One region of the Mesorhizobium sp. 1B3 genome, then DNA from elsewhere that is predicted to be linked to it. Evidence: predicted binding sites of a transcription regulator. Region 1 holds the regulator's gene; the other holds the start of a gene.
What was found. The regulator PhoB, encoded in region 1, activates phosphate uptake and scavenging genes when phosphate is short. The targets are predictions, from matches to a motif close to TGTCATNNANCTGTCAT.

Region 1 (15,970 bases):
CTCATCAAGCCCGCTCGCGCCTCAATCCTCCTGGAGACGCTGGTCTCAGTGATCCAGAAGCGCCGCGCCGGCGCCGCCCCGGCCATTCCCGTGCGGCTGGCGGCGCAGGCAACTGCAGCCTCCATCGCTCCAGCTACGCCAGGCGAGACGCAGGCCGCGACGCCGAGCGGTCGGCTCGACATACTGGTGGCCGAGGACAACGAGGTGAACCAGCTCGTCTTCACCCAGATCCTCGTCGATACCGGCTTGGGCTTCGAGATCGTCGACAACGGCCGCCGCGCCGTCGAAGCGTGGCGCGAGTTCGGACCGCGCATGATCCTGATGGATGTGTCGATGCCCGAGATGAACGGGCTCCAGGCGACGGCTGCTATCCGCGAAGCCGAGGCGGTCTCGGGCGGGCACGTGCCGATCATCGGCGTCACGGCCCATGCGCTGAAGGGCGACCGAGAGCGCTGCCTGGACGCCGGCATGGACGACTATCTGCCCAAGCCGATCAGCCCCCGCGCGCTGCTCGAAAAGGTCGAGCGGTGGACGGGAGGCAAGGGCGAGCGCAAGGCAGGGTAGGGCGTCGGCGCGAGGCACCCCCCTCTGTCCTGCCGGACATCTCCCCCTCAAGGGGGGAGATTGGCTGCCCCGCCTGGTTTCGCCAATCCTCGACGTTGCGGAAGAGGCGCCGAGACCAAAGCTGCCAATCTCCCCCCTTGAGGGGGAGATGTCCGGCAGGACAGAGGGGGGTGGGGCCAGCCGCGACTGATGCAATTTCAAAGAGAGCGGACTTTCTTAATCGGCTATCTGTCCGATATTCTACATTCTCAACGACTTAAGCGAAACCATCACCCAGTCCTTGAAAGCTTCCCCGCGAAGCTTTACCGGGGCGACATAAAACTGTCATCGAACTGTTACATAACGCCCTTATTGGCCATGGCCGGACGCTGAAGTCAGGCGTCGGCAACAAATTCCGGACAGGAGTAGGCCAGATGAACAAATTCCTCCTCACGGCGTCGGCCGCGGCTTTCGCGCTCGCCGCGTCCGCCGGTTACGCCGCCGCGCGTGACCAGGTGCAGATCGCAGGCTCGTCGACCGTGCTGCCCTATGCCAAGATCGTCGCCGAGACCTTCGGCGAGACCTTCACCGACTTCAAGACCCCGGTGGTCGAATCCGGCGGCAGCGGCGCCGGCATCAAGGAATTCTGCAAGGGCGTCGGCGACAACACCATCGACATCGCCAACTCCTCGCGCAAGATCAAGGAAGACGAGGTGAAGTCCTGCGTCTCCGCCGGCGTGAAGGACATCCAGGAAGTCAAGATCGGCTATGACGGCATCGTCTTCGCCACCGATATCAAGGGTCCGGACTGGGCGCTGACCCCGGCCGACATCTACAAGGCGCTGGCCGCCAAGGTCGCGGTCGACGGGAAGCTCGTGGACAACCCGAACACCAAGTGGAACCAGGTCAATCCGAACCTGCCCGACTGGGACATCGCCGCCTATATCCCCGGCGAGAAGCACGGCACCCGCGAAGTCTTCGAAGAGAAGCTGCTGATCGCCGGCTGCGAGGAATCGGGCGGTATCGAAGCGGCCAAGGCTTCGGGCCTCGACGAGAAGGCGGCCGAGGCCGCTTGCAAGGCGGTGCGCAAGGACGGCAAGGCCGTCGACATCGACGGCGACTACACCGAGACGCTCGCCCGCATCGACAGCAACAAGACCGGCGTCGGCGTGTTCGGCCTGTCCTTCTACGAGAACAATGCCGACAAGCTGAAGGTGGCGACCGTCGGCGGCGTCACGCCGTCCACCGAGACGATCTCTTCCGGCGAATATCCGGTGTCGCGTCCGCTCTTCTTCTACGTCAAGAAGGCGCATCTCGGGGTCGTTCCCGGTCTCAAGGAGTATGTCGAGTTCTTCCTCGACGACCAGATGATCGGCCCGGACAGCCCGCTCGCCGACTATGGCCTGGTCGCCGCTCCGGACGCCGAGCGTCAGGAACAGCGCGACGCCTTCACCGCCGGAAAGACCATGTAAGTTTGGCCTGCGGCGCGGACATCATGTCCGCGCCGCATTTTCCTTTCCGATCCTTTCAGGGGTAATGGATGCCGCTGATCTACGCCTTTGCCATCGTCGCCCTCATCGGCATCGTCGCCTTCGTCGTCGGACGGCAGCGCGCCGTGTCCCAGGCCGGTTCCGGCGTGAAGCAGCATTCGCGCATCCACTATCACGGCTGGTGGGCATTCCTGCTCGCCACCGTGCCCGCCGTCATTTTCCTGGTGCTGTGGAGCATCGGCTCGTCGGTCTATATGCGGACCCATGTCGAGGGCCTGCTGCCCGAGCACACCGCCGAGAGCCCCATCGCCAACCAGTCTCTCGAGCTCGGCATGGTCAGGAGCCTCGCCAATGGCCTGCGAAGGCTCGACGGCGAGACGCTTTCCAAGCTGCCGAGCACCTTCGGCGAGCTGCAGCCGCTGCTTTCGGCCAAAGGCATTGCGCTCGCTCCCGACACCCAGGACTACATGATCCCGATCGCCGTCGAGGCGAACCGCACGAGCGACCGGCTCAGCCTGATCGGCGCTGGCCTCGGCTTCCTGCTCGCCATCGCGGGCGCCGCGTTCGGCATCCGCCAGATCGAGCCGCGCGGCCGCGCCCGCAACAAGGTCGAGCGCGTCGTGCTCGGAGCGCTGCTCGGCTCCTCGATGATCGCCATCCTCACGACGGTCGGCATCGTGTTGTCGATGCTGTTCGAGACGCTGCATTTCTTCAGCCGCGTGTCCGTGACGAACTTCTTTTTCGGCACCGTCTGGGATCCGCGCTTCGCAGCCGCCGGCGCCGGCAATACCGAAGGCCAGTTCGGCCTGATCCCGCTGCTCGCCGGCACGCTCTACATCGCGCTGGTGGCGCTATTGGTGGCCGTGCCGATCGGGCTGATGTCGGCCGTCTACATGTCGGAATACGCTTCGCGCCGCGTCCGCTCCGTGGTCAAGCCGGCTCTCGAACTGCTCGCCGGCATCCCGACGATCGTCTACGGTATCTTCGCGCTGGTGACGCTTGGGCCCTTCCTGCGCGACCTGAGCGCGGCGCTGACCGGCGGCTCGCCCTTCATCCAGGCCCAGAGCATCTTCACCGCCGGCTTCGTCATGGGCATCATGCTGATCCCGGTGGTCTCTTCGCTTTCCGACGACATCATCACGGCCGTGCCGCGCGCCATGCGCGATGGCTCGCTCGGCCTCGGCGCGACCCAGTCGGAGACGATCAAGCGTGTCATCCTGCCGGCGGCGCTGCCGGGCATCGTCGGCGCGGTGCTGCTGACCGCCTCGCGCGCTATCGGTGAGACCATGATCGTGGTGCTCGCCGCGGGCGTTGCCGCCAATCTCACGCTCAATCCTTTCGAGGCGATGACCACCATCACGGTCAAGATCGTGAACCAGTTGACGGGCGATCTCGAATTCAACAGCCCGCAGACGCTGGTCGCCTTCGCGCTGGGCATCACGCTCTTCGCGATCACGCTCGTCATGAACATCGTCGCGCTTTACATCGTGCGGAAATACCGGGAGCAGTACGAATGACCGACATACCGCTCGATACATTCGCCGGGGCGACCGCCAAGCCGCGCCGCGACATCGGCCTCAAGCGCCGCTATGCCGCGGAACGCCGCTTCCGGATCTATGGGGTGCTGGCGATCTCGGTCGGCCTCCTGTTCCTGGCGATCATGCTCTCTTCGATCGTGTCGAAAGGCTACACCGCCTTCTGGCAGACCTCGGTCAACCTGCCGATCACCTTCAGCGAGAAGACCATCGATCCACAGGGCAAGCGCGACAGTGACCCGAACGTGCTGATCAGGGCGAACTATCCGAACCTTGCCCGCGATGCGCTCGCCGCCAAGCTCGGCATCGATCCGGACGACAGGGCAGCGGTGGGCAAGCTGAAGGGCTTTCTGTCCGACGGCGTACGCACTCAGCTGCGCGACATGGTCATGGCCGATCCCTCGATCATCGGCACGACCCGAAACGTCTGGGTACTGGCCGGGGCGAACATCGACTCCGCCTTCAAGGGCCAGATCGATCTCGACGTCGCAGAAACGAACCGCAAGGTGTCTGACCAGCAGATCGCCTGGATGAACCAGCTCAAGGCCGAAGGCAGCATAACCGGACGCTTCAACACCGGCCTTTTCACCTATGGCGCGTCGAGCCGGCCGGAAACCTCGGGCATGGGCGTCGCCATCATCGGCTCCTTCTACATGATGGTGATCGTGCTCTTGCTGGCCTTGCCCATCGGTGTCGCGGCCTCCATCTATCTTGAGGAATTCGCCAAGAAGAGCCGGCTCACCGATATCATCGAGGTCAATATCAACAATCTGGCAGCGGTGCCGTCTATCGTCTTCGGCCTGCTCGGCCTCGCCGTCTTCATCAACTTCCTCGGCCTGCCGCGGTCGGCCGCGCTGGTCGGCGGCATGGTGCTGACGCTGATGACGCTGCCCACCATCATCATCGCGACGCGCGCCGCGCTCGCCGCCGTGCCGCCGTCGATCCGCTCGGCCGCGCTCGGCCTGGGCGCTTCGAAGACGCAGATGGTCTTCCACCATGTCCTGCCGCTCGCCGCACCGGGCATATTGACCGGCACGATCATCGGGCTCGCCCGCGCCCTCGGCGAGACCGCGCCTCTGCTCCTTATCGGCATGGTCGCTTTCGTGGCCGATTATCCCTCCACGCCGCTCGACCCGGCGACGGCGCTGCCGGTGCAGATCTACATGTGGGCCAACGAAGCCGAGCGCGCTTTCGTGGAGCGCATGTCGGGAGCCATCATCATCCTTCTCATCTTCCTGATGGCGATGAACATCACGGCGATCGTGCTGCGGCGCCGCTTCGAACGGCGCTGGTAAAAAGGAGCCATGTCCCCATGAATGTGATGACGGAAAACAAGCTCGAAGAAGCAGTGAGGAACAAGATGGCCGGGACGCCGAACGAAGCGATCAAGATCCGCGGCGACAAGGTCACGGTCCATTACGGCGACAAGCAGGCCCTGTTCGACGTCGATCTCGACGTGCGCGAGAACCAGGTGACGGCTCTCATCGGGCCCTCCGGTTGCGGCAAGTCGACCTTCCTGCGCTGCCTGAACCGCATGAACGATACGATCGACAGCGCCAAGGTGGGCGGCACGATCACGCTCGACGGCGAGGACATCTACGACCCGAAGATCGACGTGGTCGAGTTGCGCGCCCGGGTGGGCATGGTGTTCCAGAAGCCCAACCCTTTCCCGAAGTCGATCTACGAGAATGTCGCTTACGGCCCGCGTATCCATGGGCTCGCCAAGAACAAGGCCGAACTCGACGAGATCGTGGAGCGCAGCCTGCAGCGGGCAGCGATCTGGAACGAGGTGAAGGATCGCCTCGCCGAGCCGGGCACAGGCCTTTCCGGCGGCCAGCAGCAGCGGCTCTGCATCGCCCGCGCCATCGCGGTCTCGCCCGAGGTGATCCTGATGGACGAGCCGTGCTCGGCACTCGATCCGATCGCCACGGCCAAGGTGGAGGAATTGATCGACGAACTGCGCGAGAACTACACGATCGTCATCGTCACCCACTCCATGCAGCAGGCGGCGCGCGTCTCGCAGCGCACGGCCATGTTCCATCTCGGCTATCTCGTCGAGGAGGGGGCGACCGACAAGATGTTCACCAACCCCGACGACAAGCGCACCCAGGACTACATCACCGGCCGCTTCGGCTGAGCCGGCGACGGGTTGCGGCGGACACACTTACGAGGACGTAAACATGGCCCAACATACGGTCAGGTCATTCGACGAGGAACTCGGCCACATCGACCGGCTGATCCGCGACATGGGCGATCTCGGCGGCGCGATGGTGAAAGGTTCGATCAAGGCACTGCTCGCTTCCGACACCGCGCTCGCCCAGCGCGTCATTTCCGACGATGCGGTGATGGACGCCAAGCAGCGCGAGCTCGACGAGCGTGCCATCACCATCATCGCCAAGCGCCAGCCCATGGCGCAGGATCTGAGGGCCGTGGTCGGCGCCATCCGCATGGCTGCCGATCTCGAACGGGTCGGCGATCTCGCCAAGAACATCGCCAAGCGGGTCGGTGCGGTCGGCCAGAGCGTCATGCCGCGCGGGCTGTCGCATTCCATCGAGGCGATGTCGGCGCTGGTGCTCGTCCAGGTCAACGCCGTGGTCGAGCACTATGTGGCGCGCGACACGCAGGCGCTGGTGAAGCTGCGCGCCGACGACGAGAAGATCGACATCCAGTACACGGCCATTTTCCGCGAACTCCTCACCTACATGATGGAGGATCCGCGCAACATCACGGCCTGCACGCATCTGCTCTTCTGCGCGAAGAATCTGGAGCGGATCGGCGATCACGTCACCAATATCGCCGAGAACGCCTATTATGTGATGACGGGTGAGCAATTGCCGGTGCAGCGCCCCAAGCTCGACGAGACATCGCAGATCGCGCTCGCCGAATAATCCCTTCCAAGCAGGTTTCTGTCGGAAAAACGTCGGCCACTTTTTCGAAACCTGCTTAGCCCACGGAGGCCAAGGACGGATGATTGCACCCAAGATCATGGTCGTCGAGGACGAGGAGCCGCTTTGCGTTCTCCTGCGCTACAATCTCGAAGCCGAGGGTTATCAGGTGGAGGTCGTCACGCGCGGCGACGAAGCCGAGCTTCGCCTTCAGGAAAACGTGCCCGACCTCCTGGTACTCGATTGGATGGTGCCGGCCGTCTCCGGCATCGAGCTCTGCCGTCGGCTCAGGATGCGGCCGGAGACCGAGCGGCTGCCGATCATCATGCTGACGGCGCGCGGCGAGGAAAGCGACCGCGTGCGCGGCCTCTCCACCGGCGCCGACGACTATCTGGTCAAGCCCTTCTCGACGCCTGAATTCATCGCGCGGGTGCGGGCGCTGCTGCGCCGGGCCAAGCCCGAAGTGCTGTCGACCGTGCTCAAGGTGGGCGACATCGTGCTCGACCGCGAGTCGCACCGCGTCTACCGCAAGAAAAGCGAGATCAAGCTCGGCCCGACCGAGTTCCGGCTGCTGGAATTCATGATGCAGCATCCCGGCCGCGTCTTCTCGCGCAGCCAGCTTCTCGACAATGTCTGGGGCGAGACGATCTACATCGACGAGCGCACCGTGGACGTCCATGTCGGGCGGTTGCGCAAGGCAGTGAACACGCCGCGCGCGCCCGACGTCATCCGCACCATCCGCGGCGCCGGCTACGCCATCAACGAGGCGTAGACGATCCTTCTTGTCCGGCGCTCGAAAACCCCTCATCCGACCTCGCTTCGCGAGGCTCGTTGACTCCCGAATAATACTTATACAATATAACAATTGGCGCGGGGGCGGCTGCCGCCATCCGCTCAATCGGGAGGACTGGCATGAAAAGATTCATTCGCGCGGCGGCTGCCGCCACCTTCTTGCTTCCCTTGCTGGCCGGGGCGGCCAGCGCCGACGTCACGATCGGCGTCACCGTCTCGTCGACCGGACCGGGAGCGGCGCTCGGCATTCCGCTCAAGAACTCCGTCGAGCTGTGGCCCAGTGAAATCGACGGCGAAAAACTCAACGTCATCGTGCTCGATGACGCGGGTGACCCGTCGGTCGCGACCACCAATGCAAGGCGCTTCGCCAATGACGACAAGGTCGACGTCATCATCGGCTCGGCGCTCACTCCGGCATCCATCGCTGTCTCCAGCGTGGCGACCGAAACCGGCACGCCGCACCTCGCCTGCTCGCCGGTGCCGCCCAATGTCGCCGGCGCCAAATGGACGTTCGTGTTGCCGCAGGCCGCCGATCTCATCGCCCGCACCCTCTTCGCCAGGATGCAGAAGGATGGGGTGAAGAATGTCGGCTATATCGGCTTCTCCGATTCCTACGGTGATCTCTGGGTCAACCAGTTCAAGGCGATGGGCAAGGACTATGGGCTGAACCTCATCGCCGAGGAACGCTATGCCCGGCCCGATACGTCCGTTTCCGGTCAGGTTCTGAAGCTGGTCGCCGCCCAGCCCGACGCCGTCTTCGTCGGCGCCTCCGGCACCGGCGCGGCGCTGCCTCAGCTTGCGCTGCGCGAGCGCGGCTTCAAGGGGCAGATCTACCAGACCCACGGCGCGGTGACCTTCGACTTCCTGCGTATCGCCGGCGCTTCGGTCGACAACACCGTCTTCGCCTCGGGACCGGTGATGGTGGCCGAGCTGCAACCGGATTCCTCCGAGACCAAGAAGGAGGGGCTGGATTATGTGACCGCCTACGAGGCGAAGTTCGGTGAGGGCACCCGCACCCAGTTCGGCGCCCATATCCATGACGCCATGGCGATCCTCAAGAAGGCGATCCCCGAGGCCAAGAAGAAGGCGGAGCCTGGCACGCCGGAATTCAAGGCGGCCCTTCGTGACGCCATCGAAAGCGGCGGCCCGTTCCCGGCCAGCCAGGGCGTCTTCGAATACAAGGCGGACGATCACTACGGTCTCGACGAGCGCGCCGTGGTGCTGCTGACCGCGAAGGATGGCAAGTTCGAACTGGTGAAGTAAGACGGCCGGGTTCTGCACTGTTGGGTGGCCGGCCGCCAGGGAACGGAATGGATCCACGGGTCACGCCGCCATCGCTTCGCTCGGCGCCGGCCCGAGGATGACGATCGCATTGAGGCTGACGCCAATCGCCAACGTTTGTGATTGGCGGCGGCCTAGATGACATCGTCATCCTGGACCCGCAGGCGAGCGAAGCGAAGCCGAAGGTGATCCGAGGATCCATTCCGTGTCATCGCGGCAGGCCGCCCGGCGGTTCCGAAGCTGCCGCAGCCGCAGCGCTGCAATAGCGGATGTCTTTCTACTCCCCGCCGAGATAGCTTGCCATCAGTGCGGGGTCGACGGCGAGTTCCGCCGCCGGGCCCGAGCGCCTTATTTCGCCGAGCTCGACGAGATGGCCCTCGTCGGCGATCTCCAGCGCCGCCCGCGCGTTCTGCTCGACCAGCAGGATCGAGACGCCGGACGAGCGCAGCTCCGAAACGATCGTGAGGATCTCCGCGACGATCTTCGGCGCGAGCCCCAGACTCGGTTCGTCGAGCAGAAGGAGCCGCGGCCGGCTCATCAGCGCGCGGCCCAGCGCCAGCATCTGCCGCTCGCCGCCTGAAAGCGTGCCGGCGAGCTGGCGGCGCCGCTCGGCCAGCCGGGGAAAGCGCTGATACACCTCGCCGAGCGTCTCCTTGCGGTCGGCGGCGCGGCGCAGGAAGCCGCCGAGCTCCAGATTGTCCTCGACCGACATTGTGGCGAAGAGCTCGCGCCGTTCGGGCACGAGGCACATGCCGGCCGAAACCCTGCCTTCGACGGAGCGGGGCGCCGGGCGGCCCTGGTAAAGGACGGTTCCCGAACAGGGGACGACGCCCATGATGGCGTTGAGAAGCGTCGTCTTGCCGGCGCCGTTGGCGCCGATCACCGTGACGATGCTGCCCGCATCCATCCCGAACGAAATGCCGTGCAGGATTTCGGCATGGCCATAGGAGACGCGGATGTCGTTCACCTGGAGAAGCTTGCCGCTCACGCCACGCCTCCGAGGTAGGCCGCGATCACCGCGGGATGCCGGCGCACATCGGCCGGCACGCCTTCGGCGATCAGCGTGCCGAAATCCATCACCACGACACGATCCACAAGCCCCATGACGAAGCTCATGTCATGCTCCACCAGAAGCACGGCCATTCCTTGGCCGCGCAGCTTGGCGAGAAGCGCCGAGAGGTCCTGCTTCTCGCCGTGACGCAAACCGGCTGCGGGCTCGTCGAGCAGCAGTACGCTCGGATCGAGCGACAGCGCACGGGCGATCTCGAGGATACGGATCTGTCCGAGCGCGAGATCGCCGGCCGGCCGGTCCCTGTGCTCGGCGAGGCCGACGCGCTCGAGCTGCCGCTCGGCTTCCGCCAGCAGCACCCCCTCTTCCTCGCGTTCGAGATGCAGTAGGCTGCGCACCACACCCGCCTTGCCGCGAAGATGCGCGCCGAGGGCGACATTCTCCAGCACCGTCATGTCCGGCAGGATCTTGGCGTGCTGGAAGGTGCGGGCGATGCCCTGTCGGGCGATCGCGCCGGGCCGGCGCAGCTCTCCGTCCCGGTTGCCGAAGACGATACGGCCGCCTGTGAGGGAGAGCATGCCGGTGATGAGATCGAAGGTCGTGCTCTTGCCGGCGCCGTTCGGACCGATGAGAGCGACGATCTCTCCGGCCTTGACCTCGAAGCTCAGATCGTTGACGGCGACGAGGCCGCCGAAGGTCTTGCGCGCTTTCTGCACCTGGATGAGCGGCGTGCCCGCGGGCGCCGGTTCGCGCCTGGGGAGCGCCCTTTGCGGGACCGGCAGGGCAGCCGGGGCGCGGCTGGGCAAAAGCTTGAACACGAAGGACCACAGCCCGTCCCGGGCGAATTGCAGCATTGCTACCAGAAGGATGCCGAATACGATCATCTCGAAATTGCCGGTGGCGCCGACAAGCCCGGGCAGGACGCGCTGGAGCACTTCCTTGAGGATGAGCACGATGCCCGCGCCGAAGATGGCGCCCCAGACATGGCCTGCCCCTCCGATGACGGCCATGAGCAGATATTCGATGCCCATGTTGAGGCCGAACGGGGTCGGATTGACGGTGCGCTGCATATGCGCATAGAGCCAGCCCGACAATGCCGCCACCACCGCTGCAAGAACGAAGACGGTCAGCTTGGCCCGCACGATGTCCACGCCGAAGGCCTCGGCCGCGCGCCGGCCGCCGCGCAGCGCGCGTATGCCGCGCCCGACCCTGGAATCCAGCAGGTTTCGGGCGGCAAGCGCCGTGGCGATGACGAAGGCCCAGATGAGATAATAGATCGACTGGCCGGAGATGAAACGATGGCCCGCGAGCTCGATCGGTGGAATGCCGGAAATGCCGTCGAAGCGGCCGAGCAACTCGATCTGGCCGAAGAGGTAATAAAGCGCAATCCCCCAGGCGATGGTGCCGAGCGGCAGGTAATGGCCGGAGAGCCGCACGGTGATCAGGCCGAGCGGCAGGGCCGCCGCCGCGCCGACGAGGAGAGAGAACGGCAGGGTCGCCCAGGGCGAGAAGCCGTAGGCTGTCGTCAGCACCGCGGTCGTGTAGGCGCCGAAGCCGCAGAAGGCCGCCTGGCCGAAGGAGGTCAGCCCTCCGACGCCGGTCAGCAGCACCAGCCCGATCGCCACCAGCGACGCCAGGCCGATATTGTTGAGAAGCGTGATCCAGAAGGGCGGCACCGGCAGGAGCGGGATCGCGGCGAGCACGCCGATCGCGAGAAGCCCTGGAAGCGAGCGCATCCTATTCCTCCTCATGCTCGCCGGCCGCAAGGGAGCGCCAGAGCAGGATGGGGATGATCAGGGCGAAGACGATGATCTCCTTGTAGCTGCTGGCGAAGAAGGAGGCGAAAGCTTCGACCAGTCCAACGCCGAGAGCCGCGAGCGCGGTGACCGGGAAGCTTGCGAGCCCGCCGAGGATCGCGCCCACGAACCCCTTGAGTCCCATGAGGAAGCCCGTGTCGTAGTAGATCGTGGTGACGGGCGAGATGAGCACGCCGGAAACGGCGCCGATAATTGCCGCGAGCACGAACGCCGTGCCGCCGGTAAGCTGGGTGCGGATGCCCACCAGCCGTGCGCCCAGCCGGTTGGCAGCCGTCGCCCTGAGGGCCTTGCCGAGAATCGTCTTTTCGAAGAAGAAGTAAAGCCCGGCCATCGCCGCGATGGTCGTGCCATATATCCACAGGCTCTGCGCCGAGACGGGCAGGAAGCCTATCGTGTAGGTGCCGGGCGCCAGAGGCTGGCCGCGCAAGCCTTCCGCGCCGAAGAAGAAGAGCCCGAGCCCCATCATGGCAAGGTGCACGCCCACCGAGGTGATGAGCAGAACCAGCACGGAGGCGTCGGCCAGCGGCCGAAAGGCGATGCGGTAAAGATAGAGGCCCATCGGCGCGATAAGCGCTATCGTGAGAAGCGCCTTGCCGATCGGGGGCAACGCAGCGGGATCGATCAGCACCACGATGCCGTAGATCGCAAGGGGAAGGGCGAGGTTGAGCAGCGCGTTTCGCGCCAGGGCGGAAAGCTGCAGTCCGCGCCGGACCTCCCAGACGTCGAGAAGAAAGGCTGCGACGCCGAAGCAGACGAGCAGCGAGGCCGTTCCCGGAAGGCGGCCCGCATCGAGGCTCGCAAGGGTGAGCGCGCCATAGGTAACGAATTCGCCCTGCGGAATGAAGATCACGCGCGTCACCGCGAAGACGAGGACGAGGGCCAGGCCGAGCAGCGCATAGATCGCGCCGTTCGTCACGCCGTCCTGAATCAGGAACGCAAGGACTGTTGGGTCCACCCTCTTTCTCCTCCCGAGGTCGTGGCCCGAGGGATTGAAGCCGGACCCCTCAGATTGTAATATCGTATAACTATCTTGCGGGTGAAGCCAAGAGGCTGTTTGCGGAAAAAACGGGGAGGATCCGAGTTTGGCGGACCATACTGCAGTCGAGCCGAAGCAGACGGGAAACGATACTCTTTCGCCGCAGCTCGATCTTTCGCCCTTGCCGTCCTTCGTCGGCTACATGCTGCGGCGCGCGCAACTCGTCGTCTTCGAGGACTTCATCGGCTCCATGGCAGCCGTGGGCCTAAGGCCCGCATCCTTCAGCGCGCTCTGCGTCATCAAGGCCAATCCCGGCTCCACCCAGACTGCGGTGAGCGAGGCCCTCGGGCTTCAGCGCACCAATCTCGTGGCGATCATCGACGCTCTCGAGGAACGTGGTCTAGCCCGGCGCGAGCCGGCTCCCAACGATCGCCGCTCCCATGCTCTGTTCCTCACCGAGGCGGGGGAGAAGCTGCTCGCCGATGCCATGGAAGTGCAGGCCGAGCATGAGGCCCGAGTCCTCACCCGGCTCCGCCCCAGGGAGCGCGAGCAGCTTCTCGGCCTGCTCCGGCGCATGCTCGGATGATGCCGTCGGGCAGTTTTCATCCCGACCATGGGCTGGCGTGCGTTACATCTTTCGGGGGCAATGATTGGCCGTTCTAGCTGGCCCCTCACTGTGCTGCCGGACATCTCTCCCCGCAAGCGGGGCGAGAGAGCCGGCCGCCCTGGTTTCGCCAATCGGAAACATTGACGGTTGGCGAAAGTGGAGAAGCCAGCGTTCTTCTCCCCGTTTTACGGGGAGAAGTGGCCGGCAGGCCGATGAGGGGCGACGCAAGCCCAAAAGGGACGGCTTGCTTCCCACATAAATTAGTTATATCACATAACAATAACCATGAACGAGCGAGCCCGTGAGAGCACCGCAGGAACAACCCGTCACAGTCGAGATCAGGGACACGATCGCAGTGGTGCGCCTGGCGCGGCCGCGCAAGCGCAATGCGCTCAACGAGGCTTCCATGCTGGCCTTGGAAGAAGCTTTCGCGTCTTTCCCGGGTGCGGTGAAGGTCGCCGTTCTGCTCGGTGAAGGGGAGCATTTCTGCGCCGGACTCGACCTTTCGGAACTGATCGAGACCGAGGTCGCGGAAGCCATTAGACATTCGCGCATGTGGCACCGCGTCACCGAGGCGATCGAGTTCGGTCCCGTGCCGGTCGTCTCGGCGCTGCATGGCGCCGTCATCGGCGGAGGCATGGAGCTCGCCAGCGCGACCCATGTGCGCGTCGCCGATCGCACCGCCTACTATGCCCTGCCCGAAGGACAGCGCGGCATCTATGTGGGGGGCGGTGGTTCCGTCAGGCTGCCGCGCCTCATCGGCACCTCGCGCATGATGGAGATGATGCTGACCGGGCGAACGCTCTCGGCGGAGGAGGGCGAGCGCCTCGGCTTGTCGCACTATCTTGTCGAGCCCGGCGAGGCGGAGGCCAAGGCGCTGGAGCTCGCGGCAGCGATAGCGCGCAATGCTTCCATGACCAATTTTGCCCTGATCCACGGGCTGCCGCGTATCGCCGACGCCGACCGCCCGACGGGTTATCTAGTGGAGGCGCTGCTGTCCTCCATCGCCCAGGACGACCGGGAAGCGAAGCAGCGGCTCCAGGATTTCCTCGCCAAAAGAACGCCGAAGATTTCCCATAGAGGCTAGGCAGAGGACGGCAGGGAGGGCCGGAGATGCTGGACAAGAGAAGGCAAGGTGGGGATCCCGGCTGGTTGCCGGTGCCGCTTGGCAGGAACAGCGTCGACTTCACGCACGAGCCGGGTGGCGTCGTCCATGTCAGGCCGACCGAGCCGTTGCCGCCCTATCCCGACAAGCTGACAGAACGGCTTCTCCATTGGGCCGAGGTTGCGCCGGATCGCGTCTACATGGCCGAACGCGGCTCCGCCGGCGGCTGGCGTGAGATCACCTATGCCGAGGCGCTCGCCCATGCGCGGGCCGTGGCCTCGGCGCTCGTGGCGCGCGGGCTTTCGGCCGAGCGACCGGTGGCGATCCTTTCCGGCAACGACCTCGATCATGCCATGCTGGTGCTGGGCTGCCTCTATGCCGGCATTCCGTTCGCCGCGATCTCGCCCGCCTATTCGACGGTCTCCGCCGATTTCGACAAGCTCCGATACATCATGGCCAAGCTGACGCCGGGGCTCGTTTTCGCATCGGATGTCGAGGCCTATGGCCGAGCGCTCGACGCTGTCGTTCCGGCGGATGTGGAGATCGTGGTCTCGCGCGGCGAGGGCAGTCGCGCGGCGACGCCTTTTGCCGATCTGCTTGCGACCGAACCCACCGATGCGGCGGAAGCCGCCCATCGCACGGTCGGGCCCGATACGATCGCCAAGTTCCTCTACACCTCGGGCTCGACCGGCAATCCGAAAGGCGTCGTCACCACGCAGCGCATGCTCTGCTCCAACCAGGTGATGTTGCGCGAGACCCTTGCCTTCGTGAAGGACGAGCCGCCGGTGCTGATCGACTGGCTGCCGTGGAACCACGTCTTCGGCGGCAGCCACAATTGCGGGCTGGTGCTCTTTAATGGCGGCTCGCTCTATATAGACGGCGGCAAGCCCACCCCGGCCGGCATTCCGGAGACGCTGCGCAATCTGCGCGAGATCGCGCCCACCGTCTATTTCAACGTGCCCAAAGGGTTCGAGGAGCTCGTCCCACGCCTTAAGGCAGATGACGCCCTTCGCGGGCAATTCTTCTCCAGGCTCAAGATGCTGTTCTTCGCCGGCGCCGGCATATCGCCCGCGGTCTGGAAGGCGATGGAGGATCTTGCCGTCGAGACCATCGGCCACCGGGTTCCGATCCTGACAGGGCTCGGCGCCACCGAGACCGCGCCTTTCGCCATGGTCTGCGACCTCGAACATGCCGGCGCCGGACGGGTCGGCCTTCCCGTGCCCGGGGTCGAGCTGAAGCTCGCCCCGGTCAACGGCAAGATGGAGGCGCGGGTGAGGGCGCCGAGCGTCACACCGGGCTATTGGCGCGAACCAGAGCTGACGGCGGCCGCGTTCGACGAAGACGGCTATTATCGCCTGGGCGACGCGCTGCGGCTGGCCGACGAAACGGACCCGGTGAAAGGTTACGTCTTCGACGGACGCATCAACGAAGACTTCAAGCTGTCTTCCGGCACCTGGGTGAGCGTCGGGCCGTTGCGCGCCGACCTCGTCTCGCGCTTTGCGCCGCTTGCCCGTGACGTGATCGTCGCCGGCTTGAACCGCGACGAAATCGCCATTCTCATTTTTCCCGACTTCGATGCGCTTGCCCGCCTCGCGCCGGGTCTTTCCGGCGAGGCGCTGCTTGCCGATCCGAAAATCCGTTCGGTTTTCGCGGAAAGGCTTGCCGCCGCGGCGCGCGCCGCCACGGGCTCGTCCAATCGCGTCGCCCGCGCGCTGCTGCTTGCCGCGCCGCCCGACATCGACCGCGGCGAACTCACCGACAAGGGCACGATCAGCCAGATGGCGGTGCTCGCCAGCCGGCGCGACCTTGTCGAGGAACTCTACGCCAAGCCGTATTCACCGCGTGTCCTGGTCGCCTGAGTTCAGGAGGAGAGACCGATGATCAATCCCGACGACGTCGTCGCCATAGACATCCACACCCATGCCGAGGA
Region 2 (15,970 bases), on a different contig from region 1:
GATCTCCAATTCCTCGAGCTTGCGCAAGGCACGCAGGCGCATATTGAGGATGGCTTCAGCCTGGTTGTCGGTCAGGGAGAAGCGGGTCATCATGACCTGCTTCGGCTCATCCTCCTCGCGGATGATCCGGATCACTTCGTCGAGGTTCAGATAGGCGATGAGATAACCACCCAGGATCTCCAGGCGCTTCTCGATTTCGGCCAGCCGGTGCTGGGACCGGCGGATCAACACCTCCTTACGGTGCTCGAGCCACTCCCAAAGTACATCCTTCAGCGACAGGACGTTCGGCACCTTGCCGCGCGACAGCACGTTCATGTTGAGCGGAATTCGGCTTTCCAATTCCGTCAGCTTGAACAGCGATTCCATCAAGAGGCCGGGATCGACGGTCCGACTCTTCGGCACAAGGACGACACGGATGTCCTCTGCGCTCTCGTCGCGGATGTCTTCGAGCAGCGGCAGCTTGCGGGCCATCAGCAATTCGGCCGTCTTCTCGATCAGCCGCGCCTTCTGGACGCCATACGGGATCTCGGTGATAGCAATGGTCCAGGTTCCCCTGCCCTGATCTTCCTGTTGCCAGCGCGACCGGACGCGGAAGCCGCCCCGCCCGGTCTCATAGGATTCCAGCATGGAAGCGCGGTCGTCGACGATGATACCGCCGGTCGGAAAATCCGGCCCCTGCACGAACTGCATAAGGTCGGCAACAGACGCCTGGGGATGGTCGATGAGATGCAACGCCGCGTCGCAGAGTTCAGCCGCGTTGTGCGGAGGGATCGAAGTCGCCATGCCCACGGCAATGCCGGCGGAGCCGTTGGCGAGCAGGTTCGGGAAGGCGCCGGGCAGGACGACCGGCTCTTCGTCTTCTTCGTTGTAGGTTGGCCGATAGTCGACGGCGTCTTCGGTGATGCCCTCGAGCAGCGCCGTCGCCACTTCCGTCATGCGCGCCTCGGTGTAGCGCATGGCGGCGGCGTTGTCGCCGTCGATGTTGCCGAAATTGCCCTGGCCGTCGACCAGCGGGTAGCGCACGGCGAAATCCTGCGCCAAGCGCACCAGCGCATCGTAGATGGACTGGTCGCCGTGAGGGTGGAACTTACCCATCACCTCGCCGACGATGCGCGCGCATTTGGCAAAACCCTGGTCGGGATTGAGCCGCAGAAGCCGCATGGCGTGCATGATCCGGCGATGGACCGGTTTCAGGCCGTCCCGAACGTCGGGCAAGGCTCTGTGCATGATGGTCGACAACGCATATGCGAGATAGCGCTCTTCAAGCGCTTTTCTCAGGTCGACCGGTTCAATGTGATCACCATCGCCGGAATCCGGCGGAACTGTTCCTTTTCCCATGGTTTTCGACTATCCGCGATGGCGATTCGCAGCAAGACCCCCGGCGAATTTGACGCGCTGGGCCACGGATTTCGATCGATGCATTAACCCTCCGGCACGGAGCGTCGGAGACCGGGATTGCCTTTGGGCCGCTTTTTTGCGCAGTTGCACTGGAATGTCATTTTCCGGTCGGGTTTTGTCCCGACAGGGAAGACCACAAGATTTCATTGCCTCTCAGGAAAACCTCCATGTCCTTTCGTCGTACTGCTGCCCTTGCCAGCCTGCTGCTGGTCGTGCCGCTTTCGTCCGCGTTCAGCCAAGACGCCGCTGCCGTCGGCGAGCGCTTGAAATCCGCGCTATCGCGACAAGGAACGACGTTGACCTTCGACAGGATCAGCGGCGATGCCGCCAGGATGGTCGTCGAGGGCGCCACGGTTTCCATCGCTCCGGAACCGGGGGAGATCGCGCTCGGCGACATCACCCTCGCCGACATCAAGGAAGAGGCCGGGAGCCTTGTCATCGGCAGCGTCACTCTGCCGAACTATTCGACAACCCAGGAAGACATGACGGTAGAGGCCACCGGTATCGGATTCACCAATCTGAGGTTCCCCTCGGAAGACGCCAGCGACCCGGTGGCGGGTCTTTTGATGTACGACACGGCGGCCGTGCAGAACGTGAGCGTGAGGGTCGGCGGCAAGCAGGCATTCGTAATGGATCGCCTGCATTTCGAGGTCGACGCGCCCGTGGATGGCCGACCGATGACCTTTTCGGGCGCAGCCGACAAGTTCTCCGCCGATCTGTCGCTCGTCGAAGACGCAAATTCCAGGAAGCTCATCGAAGCGCTCGATCTCCAGACCGTCAACGGCAGGTTCGACCTCGCTGGCTACTGGCAGCCAGGCGACGGGCGGCTGGCCATCGAGCAATACGACGTCTCCATCGAAAAGGCCGGAACGCTGGGCCTGACCTTCGATTTCGGGGGCTATACACCGGATTTCATCAAATCGCTGCAGGAACTGCAAAAGACGATGGCCGCGGCTCCCGAGAATGCCGACAACAGCGCGCAGAGCCTCGCCATGCTCGGGCTGATGCAGCAACTCACCTTTCACTCGGCGCGCATTCGCTTTGACGACGATTCCCTGACGGGCAAGGTGATCGATTATCTCGCCGGCCAGCAGAAGGTGAAGCCCGGCGACGTGGTCAATCAGGCCAAGGGCCTTCTCCCATTCCTGATGGCCCAACTCGACAACGCCGAGCTTACGACGCAAACGACGGCCGCGGTGAATACCTATCTTGATGCTCCGAAGAGCATCGAAATCTCCGCCCGGCCGACGAATCCGGTTCCTTTCGCCGCGATCGCGGCTGGAGCCATGTCGCAATCGCCGAAGGATCTCATCAAGATGCTCGGCGTCTCCCTAACCGCCAATGAGCCCGCGCTCGACGACGGCGAAGCGGAGTAGCACGACAGGATTTTCTTCAACGCCCGGCATCGACCGGGCGGTTCCTTACGCGCTTCGTTCGTTCCAGCTCGCCGCACAGACACGAATGATGAGCTCTGCCCCTTCGACGAGAGCCTCCAGCGGCATTGCCGAGGCATCCGCCCGGCTATCCTCGACAAGCGGCGGCACATGAATGAACCCCGACATTTCGGGCGCGAATTCAGCCATCGCCTCGGAACGGGACAGATAGAAGAGATAGTTGCAGAGATACCCGCCGGCATCGTCCGACCAGGAGACCGGCAGGCCATGACGGACAAGGGCGGCATGCAGCCGCTCGAGCGGCAAGGTCGATGCCAGAATGTCGGGACCAGCGCAGATCCTGCCCTCGACCGGCACATGGCCGATATTGTCCGGCTTCGGCCCACGGATATTGCGAGCGCACCGTTCCAGCGTGAAGCCATGCGCCTCGGCGCTCAGGCCGAAATGGATGGCGATATCTGGCTGCTCGACTTTGGCGAATTCACCGAGCATGACCGGAAGCTTGGCGTAATCGACATCGAGCACGGCGAAACTCAGCGCGCCAGCCTCCTGAAGCTGAGAGTCCCTTGCCGCCAACTCGGCAATCAACCGCTCAGTGGGGTTCACCGGCGCTCCGGGAAAGGCGGAGAAGCCGGTGACCAGAACGCGAGGATTGCAGCGCATGTTGGTTCTCCTATTTCCGGAAAGCCGAGCGCCGCGCCGCCATCGCTCAGTCTTCCTTCTTGGGTGCCACGACCCGCAGGTTGAGCTCGCGCAATTGCTGCGGGGTCGCGGCTGCCGGTGCGCTCATCAGCAGGTCGTAGGCCTGCTGGTTCATCGGGAACATCGTCACTTCGCGCAGGTTCTTGGCGCCGACGAGGAGCATGACGACACGATCGATGCCCGCCGCCATGCCGCCATGGGGCGGAGCACCATACTGGAACGCCCTGTACAGGCCGCCGAAGCGTTCCTCGACCGTCTCGCGCGAAAGGCCAACGATCTCGAAGGCCTTGACCATCGTCTCCGGCAGATGGTTGCGGATCCCGCCGGACGAGATTTCGAAGCCGTTGCAGACCAGGTCGTACTGGAACGCCTTGATCGACAGCGGATTCTGGCTTTCGAGCGCCGAGATTCCACCTTGCGGCATCGAGAACGGGTTGTGGCCGAAATCGATCTTCTTCTCGTCTTCGTTCCACTCGAAGAACGGGAAGTCGACGATCCAACAGAGTTCGAAGCGGTCGCGATCGACGAGGTTCAGCTCCTCGCCGGCCCGAGTGCGCGCGGCACCCGCGAAAGCAACGAACTTCTTCGGATCCCCCGCGACGAAGAAGGCCGCGTCGCCATCGGACAGGCCGAGTTGCGTGCGGATCGCTTCGGTGCGCTCCTCTCCGATGTTCTTGGCGATCGGCCCGGCGCCCTCGAGCTTCTCGCCCTCCTTGCGCCAGAAGATGTAGCCCAGACCGGGTTGGCCTTCGCCCTGCGCCCAACTGTTCATGCGGTCGCAGAAAGCGCGCGAGCCGCCCGTGCGCGCGGGAATGGCCCAGACCTCGGCCTTCGGATCGTTCGCCAGGATGTTGGCAAAGACCTTGAAGCCGGAGCCACGGAAGTGTTCGGATACCTCCTCCATCACGATCGGGTTGCGCAGGTCTGGCTTGTCGGAACCATATTTGCGCATAGCGATGTCGTAAGGGATACGCGGAAATTCGCCGGTGACCGGCTTGCCCTCGGCGAAAGTCTCGAAAACGCCGCGCATGACGGGCTCCATCGTCTGGAGCACGTCCTCCTGCTCGACGAAGCTCATTTCGAGATCGAGCTGATAGAACTCGCCGGGCAGGCGGTCGGCGCGGGGATCCTCGTCGCGGAAGCAAGGAGCGATCTGGAAGTAGCGATCGAAACCCGACACCATGATCAACTGCTTGTAGATCTGCGGCGCCTGCGGCAAGGCGTAGAAGTTGCCGGGGTGGATGCGCGAGGGCACGAGGAAATCGCGAGCGCCTTCCGGAGACGACGCCGTGAGGATCGGCGTCGAATATTCGGTGAAGCCGGCATCGATCATGCGTCGGCGCATCTCGGCGATGATCTTCGTGCGAGCCACGATGTTCCTGTGGAGCGTTTCGCGCCGCAGGTCGAGAAAGCGATATTTGAGGCGGATATCTTCGGGATAATCCGGTTCGCCGAAGACCGGCAGCGGCAATTCCTTGGCGGCCGACAGCACCTCCATGTCGCGGGCGAAGACCTCGATCTCGCCGGTAGCGAGATTGGTGTTGACCGTTTCGGGCGTGCGCGCCTTGACCTCTCCGTCGATACGGATCACCCATTCGCCGCGGACCGTCTCCGCCGTCTTGAAGCATGGCGAATCCGGATCGGCGACGATCTGCGTCAGGCCGTAATGGTCGCGCAGGTCGATGAACAGCAGGCCGCCATGGTCGCGGACGCGATGGACCCAGCCCGATAGACGGACAGGTTTGCCGACGTCGGATTTATTCAGTTCGGCGCAGGTGTGGCTGCGGTAGCGGTGCATGGCCAGATTCCGGTTCGAGAAGTTGCCGCGGCAGGGCATGCGCCCTGTCCGAAAATTCGCGCGAAAAGCGCATGGGAGGTGCGGTTTGTCAAGGCGACCGACGGTTGCGGTCGCCTGATCCCGGCCTCGATCCCGCGGCTGTCGGGCGGGCCGCGAAGGAACCATCTGTCCGACTTTGGGACTGAAAACACAATTGGACCATGATCATAGCCCACTGGCGCATCGCGTCGGCAAGCCCATCGGACTATAGACGAATCAACCGCGTTCAGGCCGCACCCGAATGTCCACCATTCGCCCGCTGATTCCGCTTCTGGTCGCTGCAGGCTTCCTGCTCGGCGGCAATGGGCTCCAAGGCACGCTGATCGCGCTGCGCGGGGCACAGGAAGGCTTTTCGCCGGGCGTCATCGGCTTCATGGGAACGACCTATTTCGCCGGTTTCCTGCTCGGTTGCCTGGCGATCACGCGTATCATGAAGGCCGTCGGCCATGTCCGCTCCTTTTCCGCCCTGGCGGCGATCGCCTCGGCGGGAACCCTGATGCTCGTGCTCGTCATCGATCCGATGATGTGGTCGGCGATCCGTTTCGCCACCGGCTTCTGCTTCGCCGGGCTGTTCACGATCATGGAGAGCTGGCTGAACTCGGGCGCATCCAATGACGGTCGCGCCCGGTTGCTCGCCGTCTACCGCATCATCGACATCGGCTCGGTGACGGGCTGCCAATTCCTGATTCCCGTCTTCGGCGCTGGCGGCTTCACCATTTTCGCGATCATGTCGATCATGATCACGCTGTCGCTCGTGCCGGTTTCACTCGGAGACCGCACCAATCCGAAACCGCCAGACGATGTGAAGCTCGATCTCGCAAGGGCCTGGCGCATTTCTCCCCTAGCCGCGATCGGATGCATCGCAGTTGGTGTCACCAACAGCGCCTTCCGCACATTGAGCCCGGTCTATGCCGAACAGATCGGCATGTCGGTAGCCGACGTTGTCACCTTTGTGAGCGTCGGAATCATCGGCGGCGCCATCATCCAGTATCCGCTGGGTTATCTGTCCGACCGGTGGGACCGGCGCAAGGTGCTGCTCGTGACGACGGCCTGCGCAATGATGGCGGCGCTCGCCCTGGCGTTCCTGGCAGGGAGCAACGTCGTCACCAATTTCGCCTTGGTCTTCATATTCGGTTCGTTCGCCATGCCGCTCTATTCACTATCAGCGGCGCATGCGAACGACCGCGCGGACAAAGGAGAGTTCGTGCTGGTCAATGCAGCACTGATGCTCTTTTATTCCGTCGGTGCGATCGGCGGCCCGTTCGTCGCAGCCGAAATCATGGAGCAGTTCGGCCCCTCCTGGCTCTTCATCTTCAGCGCTTTCGTCTACGCCGTCTTCATCGTCATCATCTTCTACAGGATGGGTGCACGCCCGCCGGCGAGCCGGCGCGGGCGTTTCATTGCGCTGCTGCGCACCTCGACCGTTTTCGCTCGCCTGGCCCGACGCAACGGTGACGGCGACAAGAAGGGCTGAGGGGGCGAACGCCCGAGCCGCCGTCAGGCGGATTCCACAGGCTTCGGCTATTTCTTGGTCCTGGCTGGCTTGACGACGGCGATCTGTGCTGAAATGGAGACAGGATACCATTTCGCCAAAGATTTTCATGGAATTGATAACAACACAGAAAGAACTCGAAAGCGTCGTTGCCGAACTCGCAAACGCGGACTTCGTCACCGTCGATACCGAATTCATCCGCGAAACGACGTTCTGGCCGGAGCTGTGCCTGATCCAGATGGCCGCCCCCGGCGTGACCGCCCTCGTCGACCCCCTATCACCGGCGCTCGACCTGAAGCCATTCTTCCAACTGATGGCCAACGAAGCCGTCACCAAGGTGTTCCACGCGGCGCGCCAGGATATCGAGATCATCTTCCATCTTGGCGGGCTGATCCCGCATCCAGTCTTCGACACGCAGGTCGCCGCAATGGTCTGCGGCTTCGGCGACAGTGTCTCCTACGACCAGCTCGTCCAGAAGATCACCGGTGCCCATATCGACAAATCCTCACGCTTCACCGATTGGCGCCACCGGCCGCTGTCCGAGAAGCAGCTCTCCTATGCGCTCGCCGACGTGACGCATCTGATCGACGTCTACGCGTATCTCAAGGCAGAGCTGGAGCGCGAAGGCCGTGCCCATTGGCTCAACGAGGAGATGGAGATCCTCACCGCCCGCGAGACTTACGATCCGCATCCCGAGGACGCCTGGAAACGTCTCAAGATGCGGCTGCGAAAGCCCCAGGAGCTCGCCATCGTACAGGCCGTGGCAGCCTGGCGTGAACGCGAGGCGCGGGAGCGCAACGTGCCGCGCGGCCGGGTGTTGAAGGACGATGCGATCTACGAGATCGCTCAGCAGCAGCCCCGCGACGCGGCCGCGCTTGCCCGGCTGCGCACCACGCCGAAAGGCTGGGAACGCTCGTCGACCGCGGCATCGCTGCTCGCGATCGTCAACGCGGCGCTGGAAATCCCGAAAGAGCAGATGCCCAAGCTGCCAAGGCCGCAGCAGGTCCCCGAAGGGTCGAGCGCGGCAGCCGAGCTGCTCAAGGTGCTGCTGCGCCTGATCGCCGAGAAAGAGGGCGTTGCGGCGAAGGTGCTGGCATCCGGCGACGACATCGATCGGATCGCCGCCGAAGGCGAAGCGGCCGACGTGGGGGCCCTGCATGGCTGGCGGCGCGAGGTGTTCGGCGAGCAGGCGCTGAGGCTCGTGCGCGGAGAGCTTGCGCTGCGTTTCGAGCGGCGCAAGATCGTAGTCTTCGAACCCAGCACCTGACGGGTCGCTCAGTCCCCGACGACCAGTTCCAGGCTGCGCCCGGTGAGCTTGGCGAGCTGCGCCAGCCGTCCGGCGGGCCGCTCCCCGTTCAGGCCGGCATGCGCCTTCGGAATCACCAGTGCCAGTCCGCCTCCGGGACGCTCTTGCCATTTCAGCGTCGGGATGACTCCAGGCATCGATGCCGAAAATAGATAGGCGACGCGCAGCACGGCACCGAGCAGCCTCGCCCGCTCCACGTAACGCGGCGTGGCCAGCATCCGCATTTGCGGAGAAATGGCGTCATCGAACACGCCTTCGTGCCGGAAGAGATTGGCGAGCGCAATGAAGGCGCGGCCCGGATGATCGACGCCGATGAAGGAGGCGTGGGCGATGATGTTGAGCGACTGGGTGCCACGATATTCGGGATGTGCACGCCAGCCTATGTCGGCAAGCAGGCATGCGGCGCGCCGGTAGCGCGCCTCGTCCTCGGTTTCGCTGATGCCGAAAGCCTGGAATGTCGTGCCGGTCCACTCGGCCAATTCATGGGCATGGGTCGCCGACCTCGCTCTTAGCACCGCCAGTTCCTCGGACGCGGAAATGAGCGGATCCTTCAACTGCTCCTGGCGCGGCAGGAGTGAGAACAGGAAGCCTTCGCGCACACCGAGCGCCGATATGATGATCTTGGAGGGCTTCTGCGCGGCGATGATTTCCTGCAGCACGGCCGCCCCATAGGGCAGCAGCGCGCGGCGGCTCTTCGAGACACGTTCGATGCCCGTCATCTTCTCGATTTCACCGCGTGCGACCTGCTTCAGAAAGTCCGCCGATTTCTCGACGTCCATCTCGTAGTGGTGCATGACGGCGAGCGGATAGTCGATCGCGCTCATATGGAGGCGTGCAAGGTTTCGCCACGTTCCACCGACCGCATAGAATGGCCGTCCCTCTCCCCCTTTCAGGAGCTTCGCTCTCGTGAGTTCCTTGCGGGCGATACGGCTCGCCATTGCCGGCGAGTTCTTCGACATGTCCTGGAGCCGCAGCCCGCCCAGAGGCAAGGTGATGCCGTCGCCTATGACTTCTCCATCGATGTCCACCAGCTCGAGGCTGCCACCGCCGAGGTCCCCGGCGATGCCGCTGGCCGGGTGAAAACCGGAGATTACGCCGAGCGCAGAATAGAATGCCTCCTCGCGACCGCTGAGCACCCGGATCTCGGTGCCGAGGATCTCCTCGGCGCGATGGATGAAGTCCATGCCGTTCTGCGCTTCGCGCGCCGCGGCGGTGGCGATGACATAAAGCTGTTCGGCGCCCGCCTGTTCGGACAGGGCGCGGAAGCGGCGGAACTCCTCGACGGCCCGCTTGACGGCCTCGGGATCGAGTTTGCCGGTCGTCACGATGCCGCGACCGAGGCCAGCCAACATTTTCTCGTTGAACAGGATGGTGGGCGAACGGGCTATGCCTTCATAGATAACCAGGCGAATCGAGTTCGACCCGATGTCTATGACGGACAGCGGCCGACGATCCTGAAGTCGGCCCTGAGAATTTGCGATCATACTTTACCGGCTGTTTGCGCTTTTTTCTGCCGCTTGAATTGCGCTATGCGCTTGGGGGCATGGGATTTCAGGGCGCCGCCTCGCCCGGAGAGGCTCGGATTCGTCATGAAATATTCCTGCGCGTTGAACGGTTCTTCGCCCTCGTCCGGCACGACCCGGCGCGAGGTTCCATCTGGCAATACTTCGAAACTTTGCTGATTGTCCATCACGTTTCCGAGCATGATCTGCCCGAGCACCTGCTCATGCACGGTCGGATTGGTGATCGGCACCAGCGTCTCGACCCGGCGGTCGAGATTGCGCGGCATGATATCGGCCGAACTGATGTAGACGATCGCCTCGTCGGATGGCAGGCCATGGCCGTTCCCGAAGCAGTAGATACGGCTGTGCTCGAGAAAGCGGCCAACGATGGATTTGACGCGGATGTTCTCCGACAGGCCGGGCACTTGGGGCCTGAGGCAACAGATACCCCGCACCACCAGGTCGATTTCGACGCCGGCACTGCTGGCCTCGTAGAGCGCGTCGATGACGATCGGATCGACGAGCGCATTCATCTTCATCCAGATACGGGCCGGACGGCCTTCGCGCGCGTGTCTCGCCTCGTCTGCGATATGCCCCAGGATACGGCTTCTCAGCGTGAAGGGAGAGATCGCAAGCCGCATTTCCTGTGCCGGCTCGGCATAACCGGTGATGAAGTTGAAGATCTGCGCGACATCCCGGGCGATCGCGGGATCGGAGGTGAAATAGGAAAGGTCGGTATAGATACGGGCGGTGATCGGGTGGTAGTTGCCGGTCCCCAGATGCACGTAGTTGCGCAGGCGCTGGTCCTCGCGCCGGACCACCAGCGACATCTTCGCATGGGTCTTCAGTTCTATGAAGCCGAACACGACCTGCACGCCGGCGCGTTCGAGATCGCGGGCCCAGCGTATGTTCGCTTCCTCGTCGAAGCGCGCCTTGAGTTCGACCAGCGCGGTTACCGACTTTCCCGCCTCGGCCGCGTCGATGAGGGCACGCACGATCGGGCTGTCGTTCGACGTGCGATAAAGCGTCTGCTTGATCGCCACCACATCCGGGTCCGCGGCGGCCTGACGCAGGAACTGCACGACCACATCGAAGGATTCGTAGGGATGATGGACGATTATGTCCTTCTCCCGGATCGCGGCGAAGCAATCGCCGCCATGCTCGCGGATGCGCTCTGGAAAGCGGGGATTGTAAGGGGTGAACTTCAGATCGTCGCGAGCCACCGCTACGATCTCGGAAATCTGGTTCACCGCCAAGGGTCCCGTCAGCACGCTGATGCGTCCTGCCGAAACGCCGAGTTCGCCGGCCACGAAACCGCGCAGCACCTCCGGCATGACGTTGTCGAACTCGATGCGGATCACCGAACCACGGCGCCGCCGCTTCAGCGCCGTCTCGAAAAGGCGCACGAGATCTTCCGCTTCTTCCTCCACCTCGATGTCGCTATCGCGGATGATGCGGAAGGTGCCGGATCCCTTGACCTCGTAACCGGGGAAGAGCTTGCCGATGAACAGATTGACCGTCTCTTCCAGGGTGATGAAGCGCACGCTGTCCTTGCGATCGGGCAAGCGGATGAAGCGTTTCAGCGCGACCGGCAGGCGCAGCAGGGCCGTCATCTCCTCTCCGTTCTTGAGATGACGCAATTGCAGCGCGATCGAGAAGCCGAGATTGGGGATGAAGGGGAACGGATGCGCCGGATCGATGGACAGGGGCGTGAGCACGGGAAAGACGGCTTCAAGGAAGTGACCTTCCAGCCAGGCCCTGTCGTCGCGCGACAGAGCGTCCGCAGCAACGCTCTCGATGCCTTCGGCCTTCAGCAACTCCATCAGATTCGAGAGGATCTTCTGCTGGTCCTCCTGCAGCCGCTCCACTTCCTCCAGCACCTTGTCGAGCTGCTGTTCGGGTGTGCGCCCATCCGGGCTTTTCATGGCGATGCCTTCGCGAACCTGGCCGGCGAGGCCGGCTACGCGCACCATGAAGAATTCGTCCAGATTGGTGGCCGAGATCGACAAGAAGCGCACCCGCTCGAGGAGCGGATGGCTCGCGTTCTGCGCCTGTTCGAGCACCCGACGATTGAACTGGAGCCAGGAGAATTCGCGATTGACGAAACGGTCCGGATTGCCCTCCGGATCGCCCGGCGCGGCTGCGACGGTCACGAATTCGGTCTGGACAGGCTTCAGTTCGGTCATCTCTTACAGATCCCCTCGCCGGCACTTCGCGATCCGGCCGGCATTTACGCGCAATCTATCTCCTGGCAGCCTTTTGCGACAGTTTGATTTCACACGGCTTGCATTGAATGCTCAGATGATACAAACCGGCGGCAAAGTTCCGATCGCGCTCCGCGATCATTCCCGGAGGTTGACATGGCCGGTGGCTCCATACCGCATTTCCAGAACGATGCCGGGCACGCCGTCATCGAGATCGGCGTCAAGGAATTCATGTGCGTGGGCGCCAATCCGCCATTCGACCACCCGCATGTCTTTCTCGACATGGGCGCCGACGCGGAGAAGGTCTGCCCCTACTGCTCGACCCTGTTTCGCTACAACCCTGCCCTGAAAGCCAGCGAGACGCGTCCGGACGGCTGCCTGTATCTCGACCGGGCCGCCTGATCCGGTCTTCGTCGCGATGACACGCTCCCGGCGCATCATCGTTGCCGGAGCGGGTATTGCCGGCCTCACCGCGGCACTCGCCTTCGCAGCCGAGGGTTTCGACGTCGAAGTTTATGAACGCGCGCCGAGGCTTGAGGAAACCGGCGCCGGTCTTCAACTGTCGCCAAATGCCACGCGCATCCTTGCCACGCTCGGCGTTCTCGACACGCTTTTGCCGGACGCCGTCGAGCCCGCGGCGGTCGTGCTGCGGGATGCGCGGACCCTGTCCGAGGCGGCTCGCGTTCCGCTCGACAAGGCCAGAGAACGCTGGGGCGCGCCCTATCTCGTCGCACACCGCGCCGACCTGCAGAGCGCCCTGCTCTCCCACGTCCTTGGCCATGGTCGTATCCGCCTCGTCACCGATGCCGAGGTGAACCATATTGCGGTCGAGCTCGGCGAGGTGGCCGTATCGATCCGGCGAAACGGCCTGAGCGAGAGAGCGAGAGGCGACCTTCTCGTCGCCGCCGATGGCGTGTGGTCGTCGATCCGGGCGCTCACCGGAGGCACAAGCACTTTTGCGGGCGACCTTGCGTGGCGCACCACGCTGCAGGTGGGCAGCCCGGCGGGAGAAGCCTTCGCACGAATTGCAGCCGCCAATCTCGTTACCGCCTTCATGCATTCTTCGGCGCATCTGATCGCCTATCCCATGCGGGGTGGCCGATCGATCAATCTTGTCGCCTTGACGAGAAACGTCGCCTTGAAGGGCATCGCGCCGGCCAAGGCTGATCCTCGCCTATTGGCGGACGACCTGCGCGGAACCGCTTCGGCGATCGCGCGCCTTCCGCATGAGGCCGGGCCATGGACGCTTTGGCCCCTCCATACTGCGGACGCTGCCTCGTGGACATCCGGCGGCAGGCTCGCGCTGATCGGCGACGCCGCTCATGCAATGACACCCTTCGCGGCGCAAGGCGCCGCGATGGCGATCGAGGATGCCGCAGTGCTCGCCAAGCTCGTGGCGTCCATGCCCGACGATCTGCCGAAGGCTCTGGAACGCTACGAGGCGTTGCGCCGCCCGCGCGTCGCGAAAGTGGCCCGGCGCGGCGCGTTCAACCGCTTCACCTGGCATGCATCGGGGCCGATCGCGCTGGCGCGGAATTTCGTCCTCAAGGTGCTCCCGTCCGAAAGGCTCGCATCAGACCTCGACTGGCTCTATGGCTGGAGCGTAGCCGATGCAGCGCAGGAACCGTGGGACCCGCAGCCCCATCACATTTCATGAGGTGTTTCCCCGGACGCTGCCTCGTCAAGCTGCGGTCGGATAGTCGATATAGCCTTTCGCGCCGCCGCCATAGAACGTAGCCTTGTCAGGTACGTTCAACCCGACATTGTGCCTGAACCGGCCGACAAGATCGGGATTGGCAATAAAAAGTTTTCCGAACGCGACCAGATCGGCGTAGCCTTCCCCGACGGCTTTTTCCGCCAGTTCCTTGTCGTAACCGTTGTTCACCAGCCAAGCTCCGTGTCCCCCCGACTTGCGATAGGCGGCCTTGAACGCGGCGTAATCAAAAGGCTTGTCGCCTTGCTGGAAATCCCTTGCGCCGCCCGTCGCCCCTTCGACGACATGGAAATAAGCCAACCCACGGCGGCCCAAGCCGGAGGCCACGTGATCGAAAAGAGGCTGCGGTTGCGGATCTGAAGCATCGTTGGCGGGTGTCACCGGTGAAAGCCTGATGCCGGTGCGGCCAGCGCCGACTGCGGCCGCGACCGCGTCCACCACCTCGAAGAGAAAGCGGGCCCGGTTCTCGATCGAGCCGCCATAATTATCCGTGCGGTGGTTGCTGCCCGACCGCAGGAACTGGTCGATCAGATAGCCGTTGGCAGCGTGGATTTCGACCCCGTCGAATCCCGCCTCCTCGACTGCTGCCTTGGCGGCCCGCCGGTAGTCATCGACTATTCCCGGGATCTCGCCCGCATCGAGCGCTCGTGGCTCGGATGTCTCAGCGAACTCGCCGCTGCCGTCCGGCTTGATCAGAAAGGTCTTGGATTTCGCGCGAATGGCCGACGGGGCTACAGGTTTGCCACCGCCGGGTTGCAGCGAAGTATGCGAGATGCGGCCGACGTGCCAGAGCTGCACCACGATCTTGCCGCCCGCTTGGTGGACCGCGTCGGTCACGCGTTTCCAGCCTGCAAGCTGCTCCGGTGTATAAAGTCCAGGCACATCGGCGTAGCCTTGTCCCTGCTGGCTGATAGCCGTGGCTTCGGTCACGATGAGACCGGCCGTGGCGCGCTGCCGGTAATAGGTGACGGAAATGTCCCCCGGCACTGCATTCGGCGACCGATTGCGTGTCAATGGAGCCATGACGATCCGATTCGCAAGCGTGAGATCCCCGGCCTTCAGCGGATCAAAGAGAGTCGTCATGAGAATGCCTTTCATGCATGGATTAACGCGGCTATTTGCCTTGCCGGCGTCTCCGCAAATCGCTTCGACCGAAGCCAAGATCTCGAATGCGCGTTCGGGCCTAGCCGTTCCCGAAAGCATTCCTAGTTCAGCCTGCGTCGAAAAGGGAGACAAACCTTTCCATCTTCGTCACGGCTCGGAAAACACACCTCCCGCATCTCGTTCCCAATTGGGCGTTTGTTGCAGGTCGACAGACTTGGATGGTTCTACTGAACGCTCGCTTGCCAAATGAACCGTTGGAGCACCCCGGAACGTGGCACGTCCATTCGGAGCTCACACCGTTCAATCCCTCGGGTTCAGCTGCATTTGTGCGGCGCTAGCTGATCCCAGGGAACCGCGCAATGGCTCAGTGCAGGATCTGGCTGAGGAAGAGCTTGGTCCGCTCGTGGCGGGGATGGTCGAAGAACTCGGCCGGCGTGTTCTGCTCGACGATCTGGCCGGCATCCATGAAGATCACCCGATTGGCGACCTTGCGGGCGAAACCCATCTCGTGCGTCACGCACAGCATGGTCATGCCCTCCTCGGCCAAGCCCACCATCGTCTCCAGAACCTCCTTGATCATCTCAGGATCGAGCGCCGATGTCGGCTCGTCGAACAGCATGATGCGCGGGTTCATGCACAAGGAGCGGGCGATCGCAACGCGCTGCTGCTGGCCGCCCGACAATTGCCCGGGATATTTGTTGGCCTGCTCGGGTATCTTGACCCGCGTGAGGAAATGCATGGCGATCTCCTCCGCCTGCTTCTTCGGTATCTTGCGGACCCAAATCGGCGCCAGGGTGCAGTTCTCCAGGATCGTCAGATGCGGGAACAGGTTGAAGTGCTGGAACACCATGCCGACCTCGCGACGGACCTCGTCGATCTTCTTGAGGTCGTTGGTCAGTTCCTTTCCGTCGACGACGATCTTGCCTTTCTGATGCTCCTCCAGCCGGTTTATGCAGCGGATCAGTGTCGACTTGCCCGAGCCCGATGGGCCGCAGATGACGATGCGCTCGCCTCGCATCACCGTCAGGTTGATGTCCTTCAGAACATGGAATTCCCCGTACCATTTGTGCATGCCGGCGATCTCCACCGCCACCTCGGTGTCGGAGATCTGCATCTTCGATCGGTCGACCTTGATCTCGTCCGCGCTTACGGCGTTCTCGGTTGCCATCGTTGGTTCCCTTTGGATGTTTTTTGTTGTTTTACGTCATCTACGATAGCTCGTATCGAGCCGGCGCTCCATGAAAATGGAGTAACGCGACATGCCGAAGCAAAAGATCCAGAACACGAATCCGGCAAAGACCAGTCCTGTCATCGGTG

Region 2: a site for PhoB is predicted at 11,893-11,909, ahead of ACCO56_RS10680 (RNA degradosome polyphosphate kinase). Genes of this name have one in related genera too.

The regions. Positions count from the first base shown of each region.
Region 1 is NZ_JBJHDO010000024.1:26,557-42,526, forward strand. Features, by position in the region: partial or broken gene ACCO56_RS32525 (response regulator) at 1-564, shown strand, start outside; gene ACCO56_RS32530 (PstS family phosphate ABC transporter substrate-binding protein) at 978-2,015, shown strand; gene pstC (phosphate ABC transporter permease subunit PstC) at 2,084-3,550, shown strand; gene pstA (phosphate ABC transporter permease PstA) at 3,547-4,863, shown strand; gene pstB (phosphate ABC transporter ATP-binding protein PstB) at 4,881-5,705, shown strand; gene phoU (phosphate signaling complex protein PhoU) at 5,749-6,456, shown strand; gene phoB (phosphate regulon transcriptional regulator PhoB) at 6,536-7,225, shown strand; gene ACCO56_RS32560 (ABC transporter substrate-binding protein) at 7,366-8,508, shown strand; gene ACCO56_RS32565 (ABC transporter ATP-binding protein) at 8,804-9,514, opposite strand; gene ACCO56_RS32570 (branched-chain amino acid ABC transporter ATP-binding protein/permease) at 9,511-11,271, opposite strand; gene ACCO56_RS32575 (branched-chain amino acid ABC transporter permease) at 11,273-12,307, opposite strand; gene ACCO56_RS32580 (MarR family winged helix-turn-helix transcriptional regulator) at 12,435-12,914, shown strand; gene ACCO56_RS32585 (crotonase/enoyl-CoA hydratase family protein) at 13,237-14,022, shown strand; gene ACCO56_RS32590 (feruloyl-CoA synthase) at 14,049-15,899, shown strand; gene ACCO56_RS32595 (amidohydrolase family protein) at 15,918-15,970, shown strand, end outside.
Region 2 is NZ_JBJHDO010000003.1:335,874-351,843, forward strand. Features, by position in the region: gene parC (DNA topoisomerase IV subunit A) at 1-1,338, opposite strand, end outside; gene ACCO56_RS10650 (hypothetical protein) at 1,566-2,774, shown strand; gene ACCO56_RS10655 (hypothetical protein) at 2,820-3,455, opposite strand; gene aspS (aspartate--tRNA ligase) at 3,502-5,292, opposite strand; gene ACCO56_RS10665 (MFS transporter) at 5,573-6,805, shown strand; gene rnd (ribonuclease D) at 6,933-8,090, shown strand; gene ppx (exopolyphosphatase) at 8,099-9,613, opposite strand; gene ACCO56_RS10680 (RNA degradosome polyphosphate kinase) at 9,610-11,817, opposite strand; gene ACCO56_RS10685 (zinc-finger domain-containing protein) at 11,992-12,237, shown strand; gene ACCO56_RS10690 (FAD-dependent monooxygenase) at 12,254-13,492, shown strand; gene ACCO56_RS10695 (alkene reductase) at 13,517-14,632, opposite strand; gene ACCO56_RS10700 (amino acid ABC transporter ATP-binding protein) at 15,018-15,821, opposite strand; gene ACCO56_RS10705 (amino acid ABC transporter permease) at 15,858-15,970, opposite strand, start outside.